2 regions of the Streptomyces cinnabarinus genome follow, and region 2 is predicted to be linked to the other one. Evidence: riboswitches for the same ligand, from Rfam matches in the RefSeq annotation. Region 2 holds a riboswitch; the other holds the start of a gene.

Region 1 (9,560 bases), 1.6 Mb from region 2:
ACACCTCGTCCTTGACCTGACGGCACAGCCCCATGCCCCCCATGGGCACGGACTCGCCGTCGAACACGCACACATCGATCCCGCCCTTGTCCAGCTCGCTGAGCACGGCCGCGGGTGTCGCGCACTCCACGAACTCGACCAACGGGACATCAGGAGCCGGCCGTCGGCCGGAGGCCAGCCGCACCTGCGCGCGGGTGTTGGAATCGTCGCTGTAGACCAGCACCGTGGCGGTCGGCTGCATTGTTCCTCCGTGACGTCAGCGTCGTAAGGACAGGCCCGTTGGGGCGGATGCTACTCCCTTGAACACCACGTCAACACCGGTATGGAGCAGGGAGACACTCCGAACGGCACCCCCCGGAGTGAGGGCGGGATAAGCGACCGACATAATGTCGGTCGTGGCGACAGCAACGACAGTAGAAACCGGGCACGCGCACCCGTCGGTCAACCGGCCGAACCTCACCAGCGTCGGAACCATCATCTGGTTGAGTTCCGAGCTGATGTTCTTCGCGGCCCTCTTCGCGATGTACTTCACCCTGCGATCGGTGACGGGTCCCGAGTTCTGGAAGGAGAAGGCAGACTTCCTGAACTTCCCCTTCTCGGCGACCAACACCACGATCCTGGTGCTCTCCTCCCTCACCTGCCAGCTCGGCGTGTTCGCCGCCGAGCGCGGTGACGTGAAGAAGCTCCGGATGTGGTTCCAGATCACCTTCGTGATGGGTGCGATCTTCATCGGCGGCCAGGTCTACGAGTACACCGAGCTGGTGAAGAAGGACGGGCTCTCGCTCTCCTCCGACCCGTACGGCTCGGTGTTCTACCTGACCACCGGCTTCCACGGCCTGCACGTGACGGGTGGCCTCATCGCCTTCCTGCTGGTCCTCGGCCGCACCTACGCGGCCAAGAGGTTCACTCACGAGCAGGCGACCGCCGCCATCGTCGTGTCCTACTACTGGCACTTCGTCGATGTCGTCTGGATCGGCCTCTTCGCCACGATCTACATGATCAAGTAGGCGGGCCCGCTCCCGCGCGCTGCACACGAGCAAGCGCACATCCCAGAAGCATCGACGCAGAAGATCCTGACACCGGGGTAATCCGTGAAAAAGCTCTCCGCACGACGACGCCATCCGCTGGCGGCGGTCGTCGTCCTACTCCTCGCGCTGGCGGCCACTGGGGGGCTGTACGCCTTTGTCGCGCCCACGGGCAAGGCGCAGGCAGAAGAAACCGCCCAGTCTCTCGCCATCGACGAGGGTAAGAAGCTCTACGCCGTAGGCTGCGCCAGCTGCCACGGAACCGGCGGTCAGGGCACCACCGACGGTCCGAGCCTCGTGGGCGTCGGCGCCGCGGCCGTGGACTTCCAGGTCGGCACCGGCCGTATGCCGGCCGCGACCTCCCAGATGGCCCAGGCGCCGAAGAAGAAGGTCGTCTACACGCAGGCCGAGATCGACCAGCTCGCGGCGTACATCGCCTCCCTGGGCGCCGGTCCGAACATCCCCACCGAGGCGGAGTACGGCCCCGAGGGTGCCGACATCGCCAAGGGCGGCGACCTGTTCCGCACCAACTGCGCGCAGTGCCACAACTTCACCGGCAAGGGCGGTGCGCTGACGCACGGCAAGTTCGCGCCGGACCTCGAGGACGTGGACCCGAAGCACATCTACGAGGCCATGCAGACCGGCCCGCAGAACATGCCTTCCTTCCCCGACACCACGCTGTCGGAGCAGAACAAGAAGGACATCATCGCGTACCTCGACGCGGTCAACAGCGACGACACCGAGAGCCCCGGTGGTCTTGAGCTGGGCGGACTCGGTCCGGTCAGCGAGGGCCTGTTCGCCTGGGTCTTCGGACTCGGCGCGCTGATCGCGGTCGCCGTCTGGGTCGCCGCTCGGACCGCAAAGGCCAAGAAGTCATGAGTAGCCAAGACATTCCAGAAGAGAACCTGCCCGCAGAGCAGGACGCACACGGCGAGGCGAGCGTCGCCGACGACAAGGATCCCTTCGCGGACCCCGGCCTGCCGCCCCACGAGCACCGGATCCAGGACATCGACGAGCGGGCCGCCAAGCGGTCCGAGCGCGCGGTCGCCTTCCTGTTCACGGTGTCGATGCTGGCCACCGTCGGCTTCATCGCCTCCTACGTGGCGATCGACGCCGACAAGTCGGTCTACATCTTCCCGCTGGGTCACATCAGCGCGCTGAACTTCGCGCTGGGCATGACCCTGGGCGTCTCGCTGTTCTGCATCGGCGCCGGCGCGGTCCACTGGGCCCGCACGCTGATGTCGGACGAAGAGGTCGCCGAGGAGCGGCACGCGGTCCAGTCGCCGCCCGAGGTCAAGGCCAAGGTTCTGGCCGACTTCGCGGACGGCGCCCGGGAGTCCGCGATCGGCCGTCGCAAGCTGGTCCGGAACACGATGTTCGGCGCGCTGGCGCTGTTCCCGCTCTCCGGTGTCATCCTGCTGCGCGACCTCGGCCCGCTGCCCGGGACCAAGCTCCGCCACACGCGGTGGTCCAAGGGCAAGCTGCTGGTCAACATGAACACCAACGAGCCGCTGCGTCCCTCGGACGTCGCGGTCGGCTCCCTCACCTTCTGCAAGCCGGAGGGCCTTGAGGAGCACGACCACGACTTCCAGGTCGAGATCGCCAAGGCCGCCCTGATGATCGTCCGGATCCAGCCGGACAACATCAAGGACAAGCGCGAACTCGAGTGGTCGCACGAGGGCATCGTGGCGTACTCGAAGATCTGCACCCACGTCGGTTGCCCGATCTCCCTGTACGAGCAGCAGACGCACCACGCGCTGTGCCCCTGCCACCAGTCCACCTTCGACCTCTCCGACGGCGCCCGAGTGATCTTCGGTCCCGCCGGTCACGCCCTGCCGCAGCTGCGCATCGGCGTGAACGACGAGGGCTATCTCGAGGCGCTCGGCGACTTCGATGAGCCCGTCGGTCCTGCATTCTGGGAGCGCGGATGAGTACTACCGAGACCACCGAGTCCCGCTCGCGCGGGAAAGCCCCCGCCGGCGAGCGTGTCGCCGACTGGGCGGACGGCCGACTGGGCATCTACGGCCTGGCCAAGGCCAACATGCGCAAGATCTTCCCCGACCACTGGTCGTTCATGCTGGGTGAGGTCTGCCTCTACAGCTTCATCATCATCATCCTCACGGGTGTGTATCTGACGCTGTTCTTCCACCCGTCGATGAACGAGGTGGAGTACCACGGCTCCTACGTCCCGCTCCAGGGACAGCTGATGTCGGAGGCGTTCAGCTCCACGCTGCACATCTCCTTCGACGTCCGCGGTGGTCTGCTCATCCGGCAGATCCACCACTGGGCCGCGCTGATCTTCCTCGCGGGCATGTTCGTGCACATGATGCGCGTGTTCTTCACGGGCGCGTTCCGCAAGCCGCGTGAGATCAACTGGGTCTTCGGCTTCCTGCTGTTCGTCCTCGGCATGTTCACCGGCTTCACCGGTTACTCGCTCCCGGACGACCTGCTCTCCGGAACCGGTGTCCGCTTCATGGAGGGTGCGGTCCTGTCCGTGCCGATCGTCGGCACGTACCTGTCGTTCTTCCTGTTCGGCGGGGAGTTCCCGGGCGGCGACTTCGTGGCCCGCTTCTACTCGGTCCACATCCTGCTGCTGCCGGGCATCATGCTCGGTCTGGTGGTCGGCCACCTGATCCTGGTCGTCTTCCACAAGCACACGCAGTACGCGGGCCCGGGCAAGACCAACAAGAACGTCGTCGGCATGCCGCTGCTGCCGGTCTACATGGCCAAGGCCGGAGGCTTCTTCTTCCTGGTCTTCGGTGTCATCGCGGCCATCTCGGCGATCGCCACGATCAACCCGATCTGGGCGATCGGCCCCTACCGGCCGGACCAGGTGTCCACCGGCGCCCAGCCCGACTGGTACATGGGCTTCTCCGAGGGCCTGATCCGTGTCATGCCGGGCTGGGAGATCAACTTCTGGGGTCACACGCTCGTCCTGGGTGTGTTCATCCCGCTGGTGATCTTCCCGCTGGTCCTGGTCGCGATCGCGGTCTACCCGTTCATCGAGTCCTGGGTCACCGGCGACAAGCGCGAGCACCACATCCTGGACCGCCCGCGCAACGCGCCGACCCGTACCGCCTTCGGTGTCGCCTGGATCACCTGGTACATGGTGCTGCTGATCGGTGGTGGAAACGACCTGTGGGCCACCCACTTCCACCTGTCGATCAACGCCATCACCTGGTTCGTCCGGATCGCGTTCTTCGTCGCCCCGGTCCTGGCGTTCGTCGTCACCAAGCGGATCTGCATGGGCCTGCAGCGCCGGGACAAGGACAAGGTGCTGCACGGCCGCGAGTCGGGCATCATCAAGCGCCTGCCGCACGGTGAGTTCATCGAGGTGCACGAGCCGCTCAGCCAGGACGCGCTGCACACCCTCACCGCGCACGAGCAGTACCAGCCGGCCGAGATCGGCCCGACGGTCGACGAGAACGGTGTCGAGCGCAAGGTGAAGGGCTCCGAGAAGCTGCGCGCCAAGCTCAGCAATGCGTACTACGGCGAGGAATCCCAGATTCCGAAGCCGACCGTCGAGGAGTACAAGGAGATCACGAGCGGCCACGGCCACCACTGATCGCTGCGCACGCCACGCGCACCAGAAGGGCCCCCGTCCGGTCTTCGGACGGGGGCCCTTCTCCGTTCCCTGAGCTGGATAGGGTGGGGTCACACTCTCTTACGACACTCAGGAGCGGCCTTATGAGCGCTGTGACCCCCGCTGGAGGCGACACCGCGGCGGGCCGTTCCTGGCCCCCGCTGCTGAACGGCCTGCTGGAGGGGCGCGACCTGAGCGCCGACGACACGGCCTGGGCGATGGACCTGATCATGCGCGGCGAGGCGACCGACGCGCAGATCGCCGGGTTCGTGGTGGCCCTGCGGGCCAAGGGCGAGACCGTCGAGGAGATCACCGGCTTCGTCCGCACCATGTACGAGCACGCGAACGTGATCGAGGTGGCGGGCGACACCGTCGACATCGTCGGCACCGGCGGCGACGGCGCCAAGACCGTGAACATCTCCACGATGTCCGCGATCGTGGTGGCCGGCGCGGGCGCCAAGGTCGTCAAGCACGGCAACCGGGCGGCGTCCTCCGCCTCCGGCTCCTCGGACGTCCTGGAGAAGCTCGGGGTGAACCTGAACCTGCCGGTGGCCCGGGTGCCGCAGGTGGCCGAGGAGGCCGGGATCACCTTCTGCTTCGCGGCGAAGTTCCATCCGGCGATGCGTCACGCGGGCGCGGCGCGCGGCCAGTTGGGGATCAGGACCGTCTTCAACGTCCTCGGTCCGCTGACCAACCCGGCCCGGGTGCGGGCGCAGGCCGTCGGGGTCGCCGATCCGCGGATGGCGCCCATCGTGGCCGGGGTGTTCGCCGAGCGCGGCAACTCCTCCCTGGTGTTCCGCGGCGACGACGGCCTGGACGAGCTGACCACGACCTCGACCTCCCGGGTCTGGACCGTCCGCGACGGCAAGGTCACCGAGGAGTCCTTCGACCCCCGGGACGTCGGTATCGACCTCGTCCCCGTCGAGGCCCTGCGCGGCGCGGACGCCGCGTACAACGCGGATGTGGCCCGGCGCCTGCTGAACGGCGAGACCGGCCCGGTCCGGGACGCGGTCCTGCTGAACTCGGCTGCGGCCCTGGTCGCCCTGCACCCCACCGGGGCGCCGCTGGCCGAGCAGATCGGCGCCGGCATGGCGAAGGCCGCGGAGTCGATCGACTCGGGCGCCGCCAAGCGGACGCTGGAGCGCTGGGTCGCCGCCAGCAACCAGTAACGAGCGGTGCGGGATGTCCCGCGATCCGGACACGGGTTGCGGGGCATCGATCATTTCGCGTACGTTCCTGTACCAGGTCATGAGTGACAGTCATGAGGCCCCGGCCGACTGTCCGGCAACCCTCCGTCCGTGGCGGGGTGCCCCGGGTGAAGACCAGGCCGTGAACAGCAAGGTTCATGGCAAGCGCGGTCGTCGAGGAGTTTCTTCCGTGAGCAAGCGAATGCGATAGGGCCGCTGAGCCCCGCTTCTGCGTACCCCTTTTCTCTCACACCTCTTCATTCACGGGAGCCCTCGTCATGTCTGTCTCCACCGCTGCCTCCGCCCCGGCCATTTGTTCCCCGCTGCCCGTTCTGGGCCGGGATGTCACCGTCCCGCTGGTCACCGGCGGCGAGACCACCTACGCCGCGCTCGACTACGCGGCCAGCGCCCCCGCCCTCCAGCGCGTCTGGGACGACGTCGCCGCCTACGCGCCGTACTACGGCAGCGTCCACCGGGGTGCCGGGTACCTCTCGCAGCTCTCCACCGACCTCTTCGAGAACGCCCGCAGGACCGTCGCCGAGTTCCTGGACTGCCGCGCCGACGACCAGCTGATCTTCACCCGGTCCACCACGGACTCGCTGAACCTGCTCGCCGCCGCCCTGCCCGCCGACTGCCAGGTCTTCGTCTTCGAGACCGAGCACCACGCCTCGCTGCTGCCCTGGCAGGACGCCGAGGTCACCTACCTCGACGCCCCGCGCACCCCGCAGCAGGCCGTGGCGAACCTGGAGCGCGCCCTCGCCGACCGTGCCCCCCACGGCCCGGCCCTGGTCTGCGTCACCGGCGCCTCCAACGTCACCGGCGAGCTGTGGCCGGTGCGGGAACTGGCCGCCGCCGCGCACGCGCACGGCGCCCGGATCGTCCTCGACGCCGCCCAGCTCGCCCCGCACCACCCGGTCTCCGTCCAGGACCTCGACGTCGACTGGATCGCCTTCTCCGGCCACAAGCTCTACGCCCCCTTCGGCTCTGGTGTCCTGGCCGGACGCGCCGACTGGCTGCGCGCGGCCGAGCCGTATCTCGCGGGCGGCGGCGCCAGCCGCAAGGTCAGCCGCCGCGCGGACGGGGGAGTGGACGTGGAGTGGCACGACAGCGCGGCGCGGCACGAGGCCGGTTCGCCGAACGTCATCGGCGCCTACTCCATCGCGTCGGCCTGCAAGGCCCTGACGGAGGCCGGGTTCGACACCCTGGTGGCCCGTGAGGAGTACCTGATCGAGAAGGTCCGCGCGGGCCTCGCCGAGGTGCCCGAGGTGCGGATCCTCTCCCTCTTCGGCGACGACGCCCCGCGCGTCGGCGTCCTCTCCTTCGTCGTCGACGGCTGGAACAGCTCCCACTTCGCCGCGGCCCTCTCCGCCGAGTACGGCATCGGCGTCCGCGACGGCCTGTTCTGCGCCCACCCCCTGGTCCGCACCCTGCTCGGCAGCGACCCGCAGACCCAGGGGGAGTGCGGCGCCCCCGAGGCGGCGCCGGGTGAGAAGTCCCTCAACGCGATCCGGGTCAGCTTCGGCGCGGGCACGCCGGACGAGCACGTGGAGCGGTTCGTGACCGCGGTGCGCGAGCTGGTCAGCGACGGTGCGAAGTGGAACTACCGCACGGAGGACGGGCGTTGCGTGCCCGCGGTGTGATCCGCTGACGTACGCTCCCCGGGGGGAATCGAACGGGGACGAACGGGGGGCGGCGGGGTGCAGGCGCTGCGGGAGACGGATCCTCGACGGATCGGGCCGTACGAGGTGCTCGGACGGCTGGGTGCCGGAGGGATGGGCGAGGTGTATCTCGCCGAGGCGCGCGGCGGGGTGCGGCTGGCCGTCAAGGTGGTGCGGCCCGAGCACGCCGGGGACCGCACCTTCCGCGCCCGGTTCCGCCAGGAGCTGCGGGCCGCGCGGGACGTGGGCGGGGACGGCACGTACACCGCCCGGGTCGTCGACGCCGATCCCGAGGGCGAACCGCCGTGGATGGCGACCGAGTTCGTCGAGGGGCCGACCCTGCGGGACGCGGTCCTGGACGCCGGTCCGCTGCCCGCGCCCGCCGTACGGCTGCTCGCGGCGGCGCTCGGCCGGGCCCTGACCGCGATCCACGCCAGGGGCCTGGTCCACCGGGACCTCAAGCCCTCCAACATCCTGCTGGCCGCGGACGGACCGCGGGTCATCGACTTCGGCATCGTCCGGGCGCTGGAGGCGACCGCGCTGACGAATCCCGGATCGATCGTCGGCACGGTCGGCTATGTCTCCCCGGAACAGATCCGCAACAGCACCGGAGTGGGCCCGCAGAGCGATGTGTTCGCGCTGGGCGCCGTCCTCGCCCACGCCTCCGGCGGCCGCCCGCCCTTCGGCGAGGGGCACGAGTCGGTGGTGCTGCTGCGCATCCTGAACGGCGACCACGATCTGTCGGCGGTGCCCGGGGAGTTCCGCCCGCTGGTGGAGTCCTGTCTTCGTCAGGACCCGGCCGGGCGGCCGCTGCCGGAGGCCGTCATGGCGGCCGTGGGACACACCGAGGCGTCACTGCGCGCCGCGGCGCGGCCGGGCTGGTTCACCGGGGGCGGCGCGCGGTGGGTGCCGGGGGAGGACGGTGAGCGGGAGAGCGGGGTCGAGTACGTGGCCCCGGTGACGGTGCCGGACGCGGTCGTACCGCCGGCCGGGGCGCCCGTGCCGCCGTCGCGGCGGGGTGTGCTGCGGGCCGTGGCCGGTGGGGCCGTGGTGGCCGCAGCCTCGGGCGTGGGCGGCTGGTGGTGGCTGCGGGAGCCGGAGCGGGGGAAGAAGGACACGCCGTCCGCACCGGCCACCGGGAAGCCGGCCGTGCGCTGGCAGGTCTCCCTGGACCAGGTCATGACACGGCAGCTCGGCGCGCTCTCGCCCAAGGGTGACGTGCTGTACGCCGCCACGTCCTCCGTCGACCTGTACGCGCTCTCCGCCGATGGCGCCGACCTCTGGAAGGCCGACCTCGGGGGCTCCGGTCTCGATCCCGTGGCGACGGCGGACGGCGTGTACTGCACCGTGGTCGAGGGCGACAGCGCGGACGGCTCCCAGCGGCTGCGGCTGTGCCGGTACGACACGGCGGGCAAGCGCGGCTGGAGCAGGGACCTCGGGCCGGAGGGCACCGCCCCCGTCCTCGTCGGCGACACGATCGTGGTGGGCGCCGGGGACGAGGAGATCGGGGAGCTGCGCGCCTACGCGGCGGACGGCAGTGCGCGCTGGCAGCGCGGGCTCAAGGGCGCGCTCACCGAGGCACCGCTGGTGCACCAGGGCGTGGTCTACGCAGGCACCCGCGCGGGGCGGCTGGCCGCCTTCGAGGCCGGGGACGGTACACCGCTGTGGGACGTGGAGGTGGCCACCGACCTCCGGCGGCCCGTGGTGGTGGCGGGCCGGGCCCTGGCCGCGGCCTCCGCCGGCGAGTGGACCTGGCACGGCTACTCGCTCGACGGGAACCGGCTGTGGCGGAGCAAGGAGGCCGACGGCGGGTGGGAGTACCCGGTCACCGCGGCCGGCTCGCTGGCCCTCGTCACGGAGGACCAGGTCCTGAAGGCGTTCACGGCGGACGGCGAACCGGCCTGGACGTACCGCGCCGGGGACGACGACGTCACCGAACCGGCGTTCTCGGGCGGCCGGATCTTCGTCCAGACCCCCGAGGAGATCCACGCCCTGAACCTCAAGGGCGAGCGGATCTGGCGCTTCCCGCTGCCCGCAGGCTACCCGGTCTCGGCCCCGCTGATCCGCGGCAACCGCATCTACGTCACCTCGGCCGAGGGCATCGCAG
Region 2 (9,560 bases):
GATGACGCCTTCCTTGCCGACCTTGTCCATGGCCTCGGCGATCAGCTCGCCGATCTGGGTGTCGGCGGCGGAGATGGAGGCCGTGGAGGCGATCTGCTCCTTGGTCTCGACGTCCTTCGCCTGCTCCAGCAGGGCGGCGGAGACGGCCTCGACGGCCTTCTCGATACCGCGCTTCAGGGCCATCGGGTTGGCACCGGCGGCGACGTTGCGCAGGCCCTCGCGGACCAGCGCCTGGGCGAGCACGGTCGCGGTGGTCGTACCGTCACCGGCGACGTCGTCCGTCTTCTTGGCGACTTCCTTGACCAGCTCGGCGCCGATCTTCTCGTACGGGTCCTCCAGCTCGATCTCCTTGGCGATGGACACACCATCGTTGGTGATCGTGGGGGCGCCCCACTTCTTCTCGAGGACGACGTTGCGGCCCTTGGGGCCGAGCGTCACCTTCACGGCGTCCGCGAGCTGGTTCATGCCGCGCTCGAGGCCGCGCCGCGCCTCCTCGTCGAACGCGATGATCTTGGCCATGTGAAGTGGTCCCTCCAGGACTGGGGGTGATTCCTTCGGACCGCGCCCGCGCCCGCGACGGACGGCCTGCCTGCCTCGTGGTTCCTTGCCCCACCCGGCCTGCGGGCCTCACCGACCCGGTCCTTCTTTGTCACTCTCACCTTCAGAGTGCTAACGCCAATGATTAGCACTCGGCCCATGCGAGTGCAAGCGGCTCTCGGGGATCGGGCGGGTGCGGCGACGGTGCGCCGACGGCGTCCGGGCACGCGGAAGGGCCCGCACCCTGGGGGTTGGGTCCCCTAGGTGCGAGCCCTTCAGCAGAAGACGTCGCTTGCGGTTCGTTGGTCGCGCGTTCAGGCAGTGACGCGAACCATGTCGGCCTGCGGGCCTTTCTGGCCCTGCGAGATCTCGAACTCGACCCGCTGGCCCTCTTCCAGGGTGCGGTACCCGTCCATCTGGATCGCGCTGTAGTGGACGAAAACATCCGCACCACCGTCGACCGCGATGAAGCCGTACCCCTTCTCCGCGTTGAACCACTTGACGGTGCCCTGAGCCATGCCTAACTCCCCTATTACTGGCCCTTGCACAGATCCGCACTTCGCGGATCCGGGTCAGACCTCACCCCCCACGGTTTGGGGGCGTGCGCCGGAACGCGTCGACCGCGGCTGAATGTATCTGTCCAACTGCCGTCTGCAACAGGTCAATCGGACGAGAATTCTGGACGTGTCCGGTCCGGAATGTAGTGAGAATTCGCCCGAATTCAGGGCAAGTCGGGCCCCACAAAAGGCATAGACGGCGCAAAAGGCGCGCACACTTTGGCTACTTCTTGTCGCATCGGAAGCCGGTACTCATATGCTTCCGGCATGCGGGGAGAAGCGCGTTCCCCAACTCTACAGGGCTCAACCATGCAGAATTGCCCCCTCCGTTTGTCTTACGGAGAGGGCAATTCGATGAACTCTCTGTGACGCACGTTACCGAAGGTAACGATCAGCCGCCGGCGACGGCCGGAATGATGGAAACACCGGCCCCGTCGGGCGTCGCCGTCTCCAGCCCCTGCTCGAAGCGGACGTCGTCGTCATTGACGTACACATTGACGAACCGGCGCAGCTTGCCCTGGTCGTCGAGAACCCGGGCGGCGATACCCGTGTGGTTCTTCTCCAGGTCGGCAATGACCTCGGCGAGAGTGCCGCCCTCAGCGGCGACCTCGGCGGCACCACCGGTGTAGGTGCGCAGGATGGTAGGGATGCGGACGGTAACGCTCACGATGAAAACCTCCGGAAGGACGACGCACCCAGGGGCGCGGGGCTGTGCTCGATGTGCGGCTAGACGAGCCCGGCCTCGCGGAACGAATCCAGGCTGGGGCGAATCGTGGCCGTGAGCCCCGTACCGGCCACCGCGTCAAGGGTCTTGAGGCCGTCGCCCGTGTTGAGGACGACCGTGGTCAGGGACGGGTCGAGGACGCCGTTCTCGATGAGCTTCTTCGTGACGCCCACCGTCACACCACCGGCGGTCTCCGCGAAGATGCCCTCGGTCCGGGCGAGGATCTTGATCGCTTCGACGACCTGCTCATCGGTCACGTCCTCCACCGCACCGCCGGTCCGGCGCGCGATGTCCAGGACGTACGGCCCGTCCGCCGGGTTGCCGATGGCCAGCGACTTGGCGATGGTGTTCGGCTTCTGCGGGCGGACGACGTCGTGGCCCGCCTTGAAGGCCACCGACACCGGCGAGCACCCCTCGGCCTGCGCACCGAAGATCTTGTACGGCTTGTCCTCGACGAGCCCGAGCTTGATCAGCTCCTGGAGCCCCTTGTCGATCTTCGTGAGCTGCGAGCCGGAGGCGATCGGCACGACCAGCTGGTCGGGGAGCTGCCAGCCGAGCTGCTCGCAGATCTCGTACGCGAGGGTCTTGGAGCCCTCCGCGTAGTACGGCCGCAGGTTGACGTTGACGAAGCCCCAGCCCTCGCCGGCCGGGTCGCCGATCAGCTCGGAGCAGAAGCGGTTCACATCGTCGTAGTTGCCCTCGATGCCGACGAGCTCACCGCCGTAGACCGCGGCCATGACGACCTTGCCCTGCTCCAGGTCGTGCGGGATGAACACGCAGGAGCGGAAGCCCGCGCGGGCGGCGGCGGCGCCGACGGCACCGGCCAGGTTGCCCGTGGAGGAGCAGGAGAGCGTGGTGAAGCCGAAGGCGCGCGCGGCCTCCAGCGCCTGGGCGACGACGCGGTCCTTGAAGGAGTGCGTCGGGTTGCCGGAGTCGTCCTTCACATACAAACCGCCGGTCACGCCGAGCTCGCGGGCCAGGTTGTCGGCCTTGACGAGCTGGGTCCAGCCGGGGTTGATGTTGGGCTTGTCGGCCACGTCCGCGGGGACGGGCAGCAGCGGCGCGTACCGCCAGATGTTCGCGGGTCCCGCTTCGATGCGCTTGCGGAGTTCCTCGGTGTCGTAGGCCGAGAAGTCGTAGGCGATCTCCAGCGGGCCGAAACACTCCTCGCATGCGAAGACCGGGCCGAGAGGCACGCGGTGGCCGCATTCGCGGCAGCTCAGGGCAGCGGCGGGACCGAGGTCGACGGTGGGATTTCCGGTGTTTGCGACAGTCTGCACAGCCATGTGAGGCGAGGCCCTTTCTCCTCATCTTCCTCACGACGCATCTCGCCGTGAGACGGATTTGGCACCTTCCCAAGCCGGGAGCCTCGCGTGAACGAGAGCCGACTGGAGGGTTGCCGGGGCTTCATCGGGCCGTATCCCTCTGCCCCTCTGGATGAGCGGTATGAAGTTGTGAACGTCGGGCCATCCCGGACATGCGATGGTCATCCGCGTTGTTCAAGACTGTAACCGACGACCTGGACAGTTGAGATAGTCGTCCGAACCGCGAGATGGATCACAGACAGAAGAGGAGCCGCGCACTGTGCTGAACGAAGTCGAGCGCTGGCTGGCCACCCGCTCCTGGTCGGTGACCGACCGCCCGCTCCACCAGGTCCTGGCGGCCAAGCAGCGCACTGGCCAGACGGTCTCCGTCGTGCTGCCCGCGCTCAACGAGGAGGAGACGGTCGGGGACATCGTCGCGGTGATCCGGCACGACCTGATGCGGCAGGTCCCGCTGGTCGACGAGATCGTGGTGGTGGACTCCGGTTCGGCCGACCGGACCTCCGAGGTCGCCGCGGCGGCCGGGGCGACCGTGGTGCACCGGGACGCGATCCTGCCGCGGATCCCCGCGGTGCCCGGCAAGGGCGAGGTGCTGTGGCGCTCGCTGCTGGTCACCCGGGGCGACATCGTCTGCTTCATCGACGCGGACCTGAAGGAGTTCTCCTCGGACTTCGTCTCCGGCATCGTCGGCCCGCTGCTCACCGACCCCGGGGTGGACCTGGTCAAGGCGATGTACGACCGTCCGCTCGGCGGGGCCGCCGGCCAGGGCGGCCGGGTCACCGAGCTGATGGCCCGCCCGCTGCTGAACATGCACTGGCCGCAGCTGGCCGGGTTCGTCCAGCCGCTCGGCGGGGAGTACGCGGCCCGCCGCTCCCTGCTGGAGCAGCTCCCCTTCCCGGTCGGCTACGGCGTGGAGCTCGGCATGCTGATCGACGCCCTGCATCTGGTGGGCCTGGACGCGCTGGCCCAGGTGGACGTCGGGGTGCGCAAGCACCGGCACCAGGACGGGCAGGCGCTCGGCCGGATGTCCGCCGCGATCTACCGCACCGCCCAGCTCCGGCTGGCCCGCGGGCATCTCGTCCGCCCCTCGCTGACCCAGTTCGAGCGCGGCGAGGACGGTTTCGAGCCGCGGACGTACTCGGTGGACACCGAGGAGCGGCCGCCGATGGTGGAGATCGCGGAGTACGCCTCCCGCAAGGTGGCGTAACCCTCGTCTCGTCCAGCGGCTCGTACGTTTGAGCGTTTACGGCACGGGCTAGGTTGGAGCACATGGCTTCCACGCATGTGGCTTCCGCCCGCGGTGCCGCCCAGGTGCTGGTCGCGTCGAACCGCGGCCCGGTCTCCTACGAGGTCCAGCAGGACGGCTCACTGCGCACCAGGCGCGGGGGCGGCGGACTGGTCTCAGGACTCTCGGCCATCGGCCCGGACGCCGGCGCCCTGTGGGTCTGCTCGGCGCTCTCCGACGGCGACCGCGAGGCGGTACGGCGCGGGGTCGGCGAGGACGGCGTGCGGATGCTGCCGATTCCGGCCGAGGTGCACGCGGACGCGTACAACGGCGTCGCCAACTCCGTGCTGTGGTTCGTGCACCACATGCTCTACCAGACTCCGCTAGAACCGGTGTTCGACGCCGATTTCTGGCGGCAGTGGGAGAACTACACCCGCTACAACCGGGCCTTCGCCGAGGCGCTGGCCGACGAGGCGGCCGAGGGTGCGGCGGTCCTGGTGCAGGACTACCACCTGACGCTGGTGCCGGGACTGCTCCGCAAGCTCCGCCCCGACCTGCGGATCGGCCACTTCTCGCACACCCCGTGGGCCCCGGTGGACTACTTCCGCATGCTGCCCGACCAGGTGGCGCGCGAGGTGCTGGAGGGCATGCTCGGCGCCGACCGGCTCGGCTTCCTCACCCGGCGCTGGGCGGACGCCTTCACCGTCTGCTGCACCGAGCTGACGGGCGGGCTCGGGGACACCGAGGTCGGTGTGCACGGCCTCGGGGCCGACGCCGAGTTCCTGCGCGCCCGCTCGCACGAGGCGGACGTCGAGGAGCGGATCACCGGGCTGCGGGCGGAAATCGGGGCCGGGCCCTCCGGGGCCGCCCGAAAGACGATCGTCCGGGTCGACCGGACCGAGCTGTCGAAGAACATCGTGCGCGGACTGCTGGCGTACCGGCAGCTCCTCGACGACCGCCCCGAGTGGCGCGAGCGGGTCGTGCACGTGGCCTTCGCCTACCCCTCCCGGCAGGACCTCGCCGTCTACCGGGACTACACCGCCGAGGTGCAGCGGCTGGCGGACGAGATCAACTCCCAGTACGGGACGCCGGGGTGGACCCCGGTCGTGCTGCACGTCAAGGACGACTTCGCGCGGTCCCTGGCCGCGTACCGGCTCGCCGACGTGGCCCTGGTCAACCCGGTCCGGGACGGGATGAACCTGGTCGCCAAGGAGGTGCCGGTCGTCTCCGACGAGGGCTGCGTACTGGTCCTGTCGCGGGAGGCGGGGGCGTACGCGGAACTGGGCGAGGACGCGCTCGTGGTGAACCCCTACGACATCCTGGGCACCGCGAACGCCCTGCACGAGGCGCTCACCATGGCCCCCGAGGAGCGGGCGGAGCGCGCCAAGCGGCTGTCGGCGGCGGCGACCGCCCTGCCGCCGTCGCAGTGGTTCCTGGACCAGCTGACGGCACTCACCGGCTCCTGACTACAGGCGGTCCGCCAAGGCGCTGAGCAGGCCCGCCACGCCCTGCGGGCCCCCCACCACCACGTCCGACTTCTCCGCCAGTTCCGGGACCTCGTCGCTGCCGCTGCACACCAGCAGGCCGGGGGTGCCGTCCAGGCGGAGCTTCTCCACGGCCGCGTAGGCGGGGAGGTCGCCGAGGTCGTCACCGGCGTAGAGGACCGAGCCGGCGTCGATCTCGCGGATGTAGTCCAGCAGGGCGACACCCTTGTCCATGCCGGGCGGGCGCAGCTCCAGGACCATGCGGCCCGGTTCGACGATCAGGCCGTGGCGGGCGGCGAGTTCGCCGAGCGGTGCGCGCAGCGCCTCGAACGCGGCCTGCGGATCGGCGGCCCGCCGGGTGTGCACGGCGACCGCGCGGCCCTTCTCCTCGATCCAGGTGCCGTGCCAGGCGCCGACGCCGTCGAGGACGCCGGGCAGTTCGGCGCGGACCGCGGCGACCCCGGGGTCGGGCGCGGGCGCGGAGACCGTGCCGGTGACCGCGTCCCAGCGCTCGGCGCCGTAGTGGCCGAGGACGACGAGGTGCTCCAGACCGGAGACGCCGGCGAATCCGCCGTAGCGGACCGCGACGCCGGCCGGGCGTCCGGTGAGCACCGCGACGGCGGCCACCTTCGGCGCGAGCGCGGCGAGCGCGGGCACCGCGTCCGGGTGGGCGCGGGCCTGCTCGGGGTCCGGGACGATCGGTGCGAGCGTCCCGTCGAAGTCGAGGGCGATCACCGCGCGCCCCGGGTCGGCAAGGATCGCGTCGAGACCGGCCCGTCCAGCGGGGGTGGCAGGGTCCGGCAAGGGGGTCGAGTCCGTGTGGCTGCCCATACGAGGGACCTTATCCAGCTACGGCCCCGCCGGTCAGCAACGCGGGAAAGCTCCGCCCACGGGTTGGCCGGGCGTCACCTCTCCGCCCTCCGCGACTCCCGTATCCGGCGCAGTCTGTTCACCGTCACCGGGTCGTGGGCGAGCGCCCGCCGGTCGTCGAGGAGGGCGTTGAGGAGCTGGTAGTAGCGGACGGGGGCGAGCCCCAGCTCCTCCCGTATCGCCCGCTCCTTCGCGCCGGGCCCCGGGAAGCCGCGCCGCTCCAGGGCCAGGACGGCCTGTTCCCCGGGGTTCAGCGGTTCCTGTTCCATGCGAGCACGGTAGCTCCCGGCACTGACAGCGGGCCGCCTACTCCGCGTTCTCCTCGGTCGCCGCCGTCGCCTGGAGCTCGCGCAGCACCGTGGCCGGGTCGCCGCCGTACGCCACCGCCCGGCCGATCTTCTGCTTGATCGCCGCGTTCACCGCGGCCCAGGAGGTACGGCCCACCGGATAGAGCTCGGAGGTGGGGAGCGCGTCCAGGAAGGGCTTCAGGTCCGCGTCCTCCTTCGCCACGCTCATGGTGTCCCAGACCGGAGTCGTCACGGGCAGCAGGTCGTACTCGCGGGAGAGGGAGAGCACGTTCTCGTCGTCGTAGACGAAGTCCAGGAAGTCGCCGGCCTCCTCGGCGTGGCCGTTCTGCTTGAACGCCATCATCCAGTCGGCGACGCCCATGGAGATCCGGCTCGGCCCCTCCACGCCCGGCATCGGCACCATGCCGAACTTCACGCCCTTCGCGGCGGCCGCCTTCATCAGCGTGGGATGGCCGTTGAGCATGCCGACGTCGCCGTCGGTGAACGCCTCGAAGGCGTCCGCGCGGTCGAGCGACTTGGGCTCGACCGGACCGACGAGGTCCTCGCCGACCAGCTCGGACTTCAGCCAGTCGAAGGTCTCGACGTTCTCGTCGGAGTCCAGGACGTAGGAGCCCGTGTTGGGGTCGGTGTAGCCGCCCCGGCCGCTGAGCAGCCACTGCATGGTCTCGGCCTGCGCCTCCTCGGGACCGAGCGGCAGGGCGTAGGGGAACTTCACCCCGTCCGCCTTCAGTGCCTCGGCGGCCGTGACCAGTCCCTGCCAGGTCTGCGGGGCCTCGATGCCGGCGTCGGCGAAGAGGGACTTGTTGTAGAAGAGCAGCCGCGTGGAGGAGGCGAAGGGCATCCCGTACTGCGCCCCGTTCACCGCGCCCGCGGCAGCGAGCTGCGGGAGGAAGTCGGCCTGGGTGGTGATGGAGAGCAGCTCGCTGGCGGTGTACAGCTTGCCCGCCTTCGCGTAGTCGGCGTACGCCCCGATCTGCGCCAGGTCCGGCGCCTTCCCCGCGTCGACCAGCTCCTTCACCTTCCGGTCGACGTCGGTCCAGGAGTAAATGCTGACCTCGACGTTGACGTCCGGGTGGTCCTTCTCGTACGCCTCGACCAGGGAGTTCCAGTACTTCTCGGAGCTGTTGGCCGCGCTGTCGCCGTAGTCCGCGGCGACAAGTCGCAGCGTGACCTCGTCCGATCCCCCGGTCAGCCCGCAGCCGCCCAGGACCGCTGTCATGCCCAGTGCGGACACCACCGCAATCATTCCTGTCCTACGCCGCCGCATAAATCCCAGCCCCAACTGACCCGTCGCGAAAATTTTCGAAGCAAACCATAAGGTCTACACCACGTAGTGGACTAGACCTCTCACAGGTATAAGGGCCACACTGTCCCCCGTGAGACATGTCATCGCCCTCGACGTGGGCGGCACCGGTATGAAAGCCGCCCTGGTCGGGGCGGACGGCGCGCTGCTGCACCAGGCCCGTCGGCCGACCGGACGCGAGCGCGGCCCCGACGCGGTCGTCGCCAACATCCTCGGCTTCGCCGCCGAGCTGCGCGCCCACGGCTCGAAGTCCCTGGGCGAGCCCGCCGCCGCGGCCGGTGTCGCCGTCCCCGGCATCGTCGACGAGGCGGCCGGTATCGCCGCCTACTCCGCCAACCTGGGCTGGCGCGACGTACCCCTGCGTGAGCTGATAGGCGCCGAGCTGGGCATCCCGGCCGCGCTCGGCCACGACGTGCGCACCGGCGGCCTCGCCGAGGGCCGGATCGGCGCGGGCAAGGGCGCGGACCGCTTCCTGTTCGTGGCGCTGGGCACCGGCATCGCGGGCGCGATCGGCGTGGACGGCCGGGTGGAGGCCGGGGCGCACGGTTTCGCGGGCGAGATCGGCCATGTCGTCGTACGCCCCGGCGGCCCGCCCTGCCCCTGCGGCCAGCGCGGCTGCCTGGAGCGGCTGGCGTCCGCGGCGGCGGTCAGCGAGGCATGGGCGGCGGCGAGCGGCGACCCCTCGGCGGACGCAGCCGACTGCGCCAAGGCCGTCACGTCCGGCGACCCGAACGCCGTACGAGTCTGGCAGGACGCCGTCGACGCCCTCGCCGACGGCCTGGTCACCGCCCTCACCCTGCTGGACCCGCGCACCCTGATCATCGGTGGCGGCCTCGCCGAGGCGGGGGAAACCTTGTTCACACCACTGCGGGACGCCGTCCGGCGGAGGGTCACGTTCCAGAAGTTGCCGACGATCGTCCCGGCGGCGCTGGGGGACGCGGCGGGATGTCTGGGCGCCGGGCTGCTGGCCTGGGACCTGCTGACCACTACAACTCGGATCCAGGAGGAAACGACCTGATGGCAACCCCCACCGGCCCGCAGCTGGTACTCAAGGGCGCGCGCGTGGCTCTTCCCACAGGAGTCGTGGACGAAGGCCAAGTCGTCGTCGAGGGCGACCGGATCGCCTCGACCGCCCAGGAGAACGCCCAGGTCATCGACGTATCCGGCCACTACCTGGTACCCGGCTTCGTGGACATCCACAACCACGGCGGGGGCGGGGCTTCGTTCACC

What was found. A riboswitch is a leader RNA that binds a small molecule or an ion and turns the genes downstream of it on or off. The one in region 2 is predicted to bind S-adenosylmethionine.
Region 1: another riboswitch for S-adenosylmethionine. It lies ahead of STRCI_RS11790 (aminotransferase class V-fold PLP-dependent enzyme); the one in region 2 lies ahead of thrC (threonine synthase).

Annotation. Positions count from the first base shown of each region.
Region 1 is NZ_CP114413.1:2,605,882-2,615,441, reverse strand. It holds gene STRCI_RS11820 (response regulator) at 1-241, opposite strand, end outside; gene ctaE (aa3-type cytochrome oxidase subunit III) at 387-1,007, shown strand; gene qcrC (cytochrome bc1 complex diheme cytochrome c subunit) at 1,092-1,904, shown strand; gene qcrA (cytochrome bc1 complex Rieske iron-sulfur subunit) at 1,901-2,956, shown strand; gene qcrB (cytochrome bc1 complex cytochrome b subunit) at 2,953-4,590, shown strand; gene trpD (anthranilate phosphoribosyltransferase) at 4,713-5,777, shown strand; SAM riboswitch class IV at 5,853-5,969, shown strand; gene STRCI_RS11790 (aminotransferase class V-fold PLP-dependent enzyme) at 6,074-7,435, shown strand; gene STRCI_RS11785 (protein kinase domain-containing protein) at 7,493-9,560, shown strand, end outside.
Region 2 is NZ_CP114413.1:4,198,042-4,207,601, forward strand. It holds gene groL (chaperonin GroEL) at 1-519, opposite strand, end outside; gene STRCI_RS18805 (cold-shock protein) at 852-1,055, opposite strand; gene STRCI_RS18810 (MoaD/ThiS family protein) at 1,486-1,761, opposite strand; gene thrC (threonine synthase) at 1,821-3,104, opposite strand; SAM riboswitch class I at 3,123-3,262, opposite strand; gene STRCI_RS18820 (glucosyl-3-phosphoglycerate synthase) at 3,403-4,347, shown strand; gene STRCI_RS18825 (alpha,alpha-trehalose-phosphate synthase (UDP-forming)) at 4,410-5,831, shown strand; gene otsB (trehalose-phosphatase) at 5,832-6,680, opposite strand; gene STRCI_RS18835 (DUF3263 domain-containing protein) at 6,755-6,988, opposite strand; gene STRCI_RS18840 (ABC transporter substrate-binding protein) at 7,026-8,294, opposite strand; gene STRCI_RS18845 (ROK family protein) at 8,404-9,348, shown strand; gene nagA (N-acetylglucosamine-6-phosphate deacetylase) at 9,348-9,560, shown strand, end outside.